2 regions of the Lysobacter sp. P5_C4 genome follow, and region 2 is predicted to be linked to the other one. Evidence: predicted binding sites of a transcription regulator. Region 2 holds the regulator's gene; the other holds the start of a gene.
What was found. The regulator HrcA, encoded in region 2, represses chaperone genes, less so after heat shock. The targets are predictions, from matches to a motif close to TTNGCACTCNNNNNNNNNGAGTGCNAA.
Positions count from the first base shown of each region.

Region 1: the regulator HrcA is predicted to act here: its motif matches at 1,802-1,828, upstream of groES (co-chaperone GroES).

Region 1 is NZ_JBFULX010000005.1:191,341-194,751, forward strand. Features, by position in the region: gene ACXJJ8_RS13455 (protein-disulfide reductase DsbD) at 1-770, opposite strand, end outside; gene ACXJJ8_RS13460 (helix-turn-helix transcriptional regulator) at 835-1,263, opposite strand; gene groES (co-chaperone GroES) at 1,875-2,162, shown strand; gene groL (chaperonin GroEL) at 2,219-3,411, shown strand, end outside.
Region 2 is NZ_JBFULX010000003.1:391,734-395,144, reverse strand. Features, by position in the region: gene recN (DNA repair protein RecN) at 1-1,303, opposite strand, end outside; gene hrcA (heat-inducible transcriptional repressor HrcA) at 1,384-2,436, shown strand; gene grpE (nucleotide exchange factor GrpE) at 2,523-3,038, shown strand; gene dnaK (molecular chaperone DnaK) at 3,148-3,411, shown strand, end outside.

The DNA of each region.
Region 1 (3,411 bases), on a different contig from region 2:
GCGCGCTGCACCGGCACGTTGACGTCGACCGGATCGAAATACACGACGACATCGCCGAAGTGTTCGTCGCGGTGTTGCCTGCCCGGCGGCCATTGCGGCGCGCGCAGGGTGATGCCCTCGCCATCGAACTTCAGTTGCGTCTTGTCGCGATAGACGTAATAGCCCGGCGCCGGTGCGAAGCGAACGAGCAGCGCGTTGCCGCCGTTGGCGATCGCTTCGATCCGGAAGGCCTGTTGTTCCGGCAGCGGCTCGCCTTTTCCGCCGCGCAATGGCAGCAGGCCGCCGGGGGCGGGCGCATCGAGCAGGCTGCCGGGCGTCGAAGGCAAGGCCACCTGCACGCTTCGCATCTGCGGCGGATAACACACGCCGGCATCCGCGCAGCCCTGGTATTTCACCTGCAGCGTTACCGAACGCGCGTCGGGGGCGGGCGCGCCCACCACCTTCGCTTCGAGCAAGGTGCGATAGGTTTCGACGTCGCCGAAGAATTCGTCGTGCTTGTGCTTGCCGGCCGGCATCTGCAGCGCGGCGCCCGCGAAGTCGGGGGAGTCGACCTTCGTGCGATGGCGATACAGGTAATAACCCGGCGCGATCTGCCAGGTCAGCGCGATCGATTCGCGCGAGGTCGCCTTCGCGTCGAACGCGAAGGCCTGGTCGACCGGCAGGAGGTCTTTCTCGTCGACCGCGTTCGCCGCAAGCGACGCGGTCCCCATCCACAGGGCGAACAGCGACAGCGCGGCGAATCGGGTGGTGCGGCGGAACAGTGCGGTCACGAAAAAGGCGCCGAACGGGGCGCCATAGCGTACTCGTGTCGCGGGGCCGGGCTAAGTGCCGGCGTCAGTCGAGGCTGTCGTAATAGGCGTCGCTGGTCATGAGCGATTTCGCGCGCGGGCGCCCCGTGCGCTGGCTGGCGAGTTCTTCCATGAGCTCGACGAGCGCCAGGCGCGCACGCACCGGCGCCTCGCGGAAGGCGACGAGCAAGCGTTGTTCGAGCGAGTCGTCGACGAGCAGGGCGTCGACCGCGGCGACGGAGTCGAGCACCGTTTCGCGCGAGGGCGCCATCTGCCCGCGTCCGGTGGCGAGCCATTCGAATTGCACGCCGGTCACCATCGCGATTTCGCGCAGGTGCTTGACGCTCGGATTCTTGCCCTGCGGAGCTTCCCAGTGGCTCACGGCACTGCGCTGCACACCCACCGCTTGCGCGAGTTGGGTTTGCGACATGGCGGCGTGTCGGCGCGCGAGACGGATGCGTTGCTGGGACGTCATGATGGGCTGCGTAGAAAAATCTGTGCCATGTGAAGGCGTGTCCGCACGTTACACACGCAAACTGCTGGTATGAAGCGCCAATGTTACCGCTGTTCACCGGGTGAATGATAATGGCAGCAACCTGTCTACTTTTGGTAGCTGGCGTGAGCCGGGGACTGGAGCTCAGGCTGTAAACACTGGTTTTAGCTACCAATGCGCACCGTTTCACGGCCGCTACCACCCTTCACAACGGGGACGAAGTCCGCAATTCTCGGCGCCGTCGAAGGAACTTTTCGGCCAGGCAACGGACTGGGGGTGGAGGACGGCGAGGGATCGCCCGCCACGGACTCGGCAACTCCCGACCCCGGGGCGCGCACGGCCACGTGCGCGCCCTTTTTTCGGAGCATCGTCTCCGCGGAACCCCTCTCTCGCCCTTCCCCCCTGCGCCTGCGGGGGAGGGGTTCCCTTCGTTTGCGATTGCATCGCGCCCTTGAAAGCGGGCTGCCGCAACCCGATTAGAGTCGCAGACCCGCACCGCGGGTTTCATTTGCGCGATTTCTTGGCACTCGTTCCGGACGACTGCTAGAATCGCGGTCTTTCACCAACCGCATCAAGCACTTGCGAGGGTTTCAATGAACATCAAGCCGCTGTACGACCGCGTGGTCATCAAGCGCATGGAAGAAGAAAAGCTCTCCGCCGGCGGGATCGTGATCCCGGACTCGGCCACCGAGAAGCCGATCAAGGGTGAAGTCGTCGCCGTCGGCGAAGGCAAGGTCCTCGACAACGGTTCGGTACGCAGCCCGAAGGTCAAGGCCGGCGACAAGGTGCTCTTCGGCAAGTACAGCGGCACCGAGGTGAAGCTCGATGGCACCGAATACCTCGTGGTGAAGGAAGACGACATCCTCGCCGTCCTCGGCTGAGCGTCGCCCTTCGCATTCCAACGTACACAAGCAAACTTCTACTGAGGTAATTCGCAATGGCTGCCAAGGAAATTCGTTTCGGTGAGGACGCGCGCGCCAAGATGGTGCGCGGCGTCAACGTGCTCGCCAATGCCGTCAAGGCCACCCTGGGCCCGAAGGGCCGCAACGTCGTGCTCGAGAAGAGCTACGGCGCCCCCACGATCACCAAGGACGGCGTGTCCGTCGCCAAGGAGATCGAGCTGTCCGACAAGTTCGAGAACATGGGCGCGCAGATGGTGAAGGAAGTCGCGTCCAAGACCTCCGACAACGCCGGCGACGGCACCACCACCGCGACCGTGCTGGCCCAGGCGTTGATCCGCGAAGGCATGAAGGCGGTCGCCGCCGGCATGAACCCGATGGACCTCAAGCGCGGCATCGACAAGGCGGTCGTCGCCGCGGTCGCCGAGCTGAAGAACATCAGCAAGCCCACCGCCGACGACAAGGCGATCGCGCAGGTCGGTACGATCTCGGCGAACTCCGACGAGTCGATCGGCAACATCATCGCCGACGCGATGAAGAAGGTCGGCAAGGAAGGCGTGATCACGGTCGAGGAAGGCTCGGGCCTCGAGAACGAACTCGACGTCGTCGAAGGCATGCAGTTCGACCGCGGCTACCTCTCGCCGTACTTCATCAACAACCAGCAGTCGATGTCGGCCGAGCTGGATGATCCCTTCATCCTGCTGCACGACAAGAAGATCTCCAACGTGCGCGACCTGCTGCCCGTCCTGGAAGGCGTGGCGAAGGCCGGCAAGCCGCTGCTCATCGTCGCCGAGGAAGTCGAAGGCGAAGCGCTGGCCACGCTGGTGGTCAACACCATCCGCGGCATCGTGAAGGTCTGCGCCGTGAAGGCACCGGGCTTCGGCGACCGTCGCAAGGCGATGCTGGAAGACATGGCCACCCTGACCGGCGGCACCGTGATCTCCGAAGAAGTCGGCCTCTCGCTCGAGAAGGCGACGATCAAGGATCTCGGCCGCGCCAAGAAGATCCAGGTCACCAAGGAAAACTCCACGATCATCGACGGCGCGGGCGAAAGCTCGGCCATCGAGTCGCGCATCAAGCAGATCAAGGCGCAGATCGAGGAGACCTCCTCCGATTACGACCGCGAGAAGCTGCAGGAACGCGTGGCGAAGCTCGCCGGCGGCGTGGCCGTGATCAAGGTCGGTGCTTCGACCGAGATCGAGATGAAGGAAAAGAAGGCGCGCGTCGAAGA
Region 2 (3,411 bases):
CGCCGGAAGCGACCTTGCGCAGCGCGCGCGCCGGCTGGCCGGGGTTGGCGGCGACGAGGAATTCGACGCGCTCGGCGCCCAGCGGGTCCGGATCTGCGGCGGCGTTCGGTTCGATCGCGACCGAAAAGCGGCCGCCGCCCATCCCCAGTTCGCCGATGAGCGTGGTGGTCGCCCCCGACAACGCGCTCGCTGCCTTCGTGCGGGCTTTCGTCAATGCCGTCGCGGCGGTTTGCCACGCGGCGCGCGCGGTTTCGATTTCGCCGTCGAGCGCGCGAACGCGTTCTTCCGACCCGTGCAACGCCGCGACTTCGGCTTCGATCGCATCGCGTTGCGCGGCCAGTGCATCCGGCGCGACACGATGCTTGCGTGCCAGGTCGTGCAGCTGCACGAGTTTGCGATCCAGTGTGTCGAAGGCGGCCGGGTCGACGTCGAGATCGGCGCGCACGCGCTCCAACAGCGAGGCCGCTTCGTCGATCTGGATGGCGGCGATGTCGAGCATCGCGTCGATGTCCGCCAGGCGCGGCTCGTGTTCGGCCTGGCGCGCGAGTGCGTTGCGGACCTGCTGCAATTGGCGGCCGAGCGACGGGCCGTCGTCGCCGCCGAGGCTGGCGCCGGCGTCATCGCAGGCGGCGATCAGCCCGGCGGCGTGCGCGTGGCGCTTGTGCGCGGCAACGAGTTCGGCGAACGCCTCCGGCGCCAGCGCTTCCCGCCGCAATTCCGCGAGTTGGTGTTCCAGGAAGCCGAGGCGATCGCCGGGGTCCCCGCGCTGCGAGAGGGCATCGCGTTCGCGCATCAGCGCAGACCAGGCACGCGCGGCGCCCTGCACATCGGCGAGCTTGCCTTCATTGCGGCCGAATGCATCGAGCAGCGCGAGCTGGCTACCGCGCGACATCAGGGCCTGGTGCTCGTGTTGCCCGTGGATTTCGACGAGCAGGCCCGCCAGTTCGCCCAGTTGCGCGATCGTCGCCGGCCGCCCGTTGATCCACGCCTTCGAACCGCCGTCGGCGCGCAGCGTGCGACGCAATTGGCAGGCCTCGCCGGCGTCGTCGAGTTCCTGCTCGCGCAACCACGCGGCCGCTTCGGGCGCGTCGTGGAGTGCGAAGACGGCGATCAATTCCGCGCGCTCGGCGCCGTGCCGGACCACGCCGCTGTCGGCGCGGGCGCCGGAGAGAAAACCGAGCGCGTCGACGAGCAGGGATTTGCCGGCGCCGGTTTCACCGGAAATCACGGTCAGGCCGGGGCCGAAATCGAGTTCCGCGGCGCGGACGACCGCGAAGTCCTGGATGGCGAGGTGCGTGAGCATGGCGTAAGCGTAAACGGTCCTGCGTCTCGCCCGAAGCGATTCCTGTTGCGCACCTCGCGCAGCGGGCTTATACCGGCTTGATGGCCACCCGACCCGACCCCGAACTCGATCCGCGCGCACGCCAGTTGTTGCGCACCCTCATCGGGCGTTACATCCGCGATGGCGAACCGGTTGGTTCGCAGACGTTGGCGCGCCACGCCGGCCTGGACATCAGCCCCGCCACCATCCGCAACATCCTCGCCGACCTGGAAGAAGGCGGGCTGCTGACCTCGCCGCACACCTCCGCCGGCCGCATCCCGACGACGCAGGGCTATCGCGTGTTCGTCGATTCGCTGGTGCAGGTCAAGCCGCTGCCGGAAGGGGAACTCGCGCGTCTCCGGCAGGAATTGCCGGCGGGCTCGGGCACGCAGGCGCTGCTCGGCAACGCATCGGAACTGTTGTCGGCGATGACGCATTTCGTCGGCGTCGTCGGCGTGCCCAGGCGCGAACAGTTCGCCTTTCGCCACATCGATTTCGTCGCGCTCGACGCCAACCGCGTGCTCGCGATTCTCGTTTTCGCCGACAACGACGTGCAGAACCGGATCCTGCACACGCGCCGGACCTGGGACGCCGGCGAGCTCGAACGTGTCGCCAATTACCTGAACCAGCATTTCGCCGGGCGCCCGCTGCAGGACATCCGCACCACGCTCGTGCATGAATTGCGGGCGGCGCGCATGGAAATGGAAACCTTGATGGCGCACACCGTCGAGCTGGCCGAACAGGCCCTCGCGCCCGACGGCGGCGACGATGTCGTGCTCGCCGGCCAGACCCGCCTGATGGGCGTGCAGGACCTGTCGGACCTGGACCGCCTGCGCGATCTGTTCGAAGCCTTCTCCCGCAAGCGCGAGATCCTGCAGTTGCTCGAACGCACCGCACGTGCGCCGGGCGTCCGCGTGTTCATCGGGGAGGAAAGCGGGGTCGCCCCGCTCGAATCGGTCTCCCTGGTCACCGCGCCCTATGGCGCGGGGGGGCGTGTCCTGGGCGTGCTCGGGGTGATCGGGCCGACGCGCATGGCCTACGACCGCGTGATCCCGGTGGTGCAGGCGGCCGCGGGGGTCCTGGGCAAGGCGCTGGAGTCGAACTCGGGCGGATAGTCGCCCCCGGGGCTTGAAAGCCGGTCGGTCCGGCCGCATCGCTGAGACCACGGGTGGCGAGGACGCCGCCGAACGGACCGATTCGCATGATCCAGGAACCCACGCAGGAACCCCAGGACGCCGACGCCGCCCTCGACCACGAGGACGTGCCGCAGGACCAGATCGAAGCCCTCCGGGGCGAACTCGAACAACTCCGCGCCGAGCAACTGCGCGAGCGCGCCGACCTCGACAACCAGCGCAAGCGCCTCGCGCGCGACGTGGAAATGGCGCGGAAGTTCGCCAACGAACGCCTGCTTTCCGAGCTGCTGCCGCTGTTCGACAGCATGGAAGCGGGCCTGGCGGCCGCCGAGAAGGCCGACCCGCTGCGCGAAGGCATGGAACTCACGCTGCGCCAGCTGCACCGCATCGCGGAAGCCAACGGCTTGCTCGAAGTGGCCCCGCAGGCGGGCGACACCTTCGACCCCGAACGCCACCAGGCCATGAGCATGGTCGAAGCCGGCGCGTTGCCGCCGGGCAGCGTCGCGCAGCTGTTCCAGAAAGGCTACGTGCTGAACGAGCGGCTGTTGCGCCCGGCACTGGTGGTCGTGGCGCGACGCGACTGAACGGTTGACGCCGCCGGCCTCTTGAAGCGGCCGCGCGCACCCCTACATCGCAGGCATTCCGGCGGCACGGCCGCCAACCAAATTCGAATAGATCCTGGAGGGAGACACAATGGGCAAGATCATCGGCATCGACCTGGGCACGACGAACTCGTGCGTGGCGATCATGGAAGGCGGCAAGGCGCGCGTCATCGAGAACAGCGAGGGCGACCGCACCACGCCGTCCACCGTGGCTTACACCAAGGATGGCGAAGTCCTGGTCGGCGCCTCGGCCAAGCGCCAGGCGGTGACCAACCCGAAGAACACCTTCTTCGCGGTGAAGCGCCTCATCGGCCGCAAGTTCAAGGATGCCGAGGTCCAGAAGGACATCGGCCTG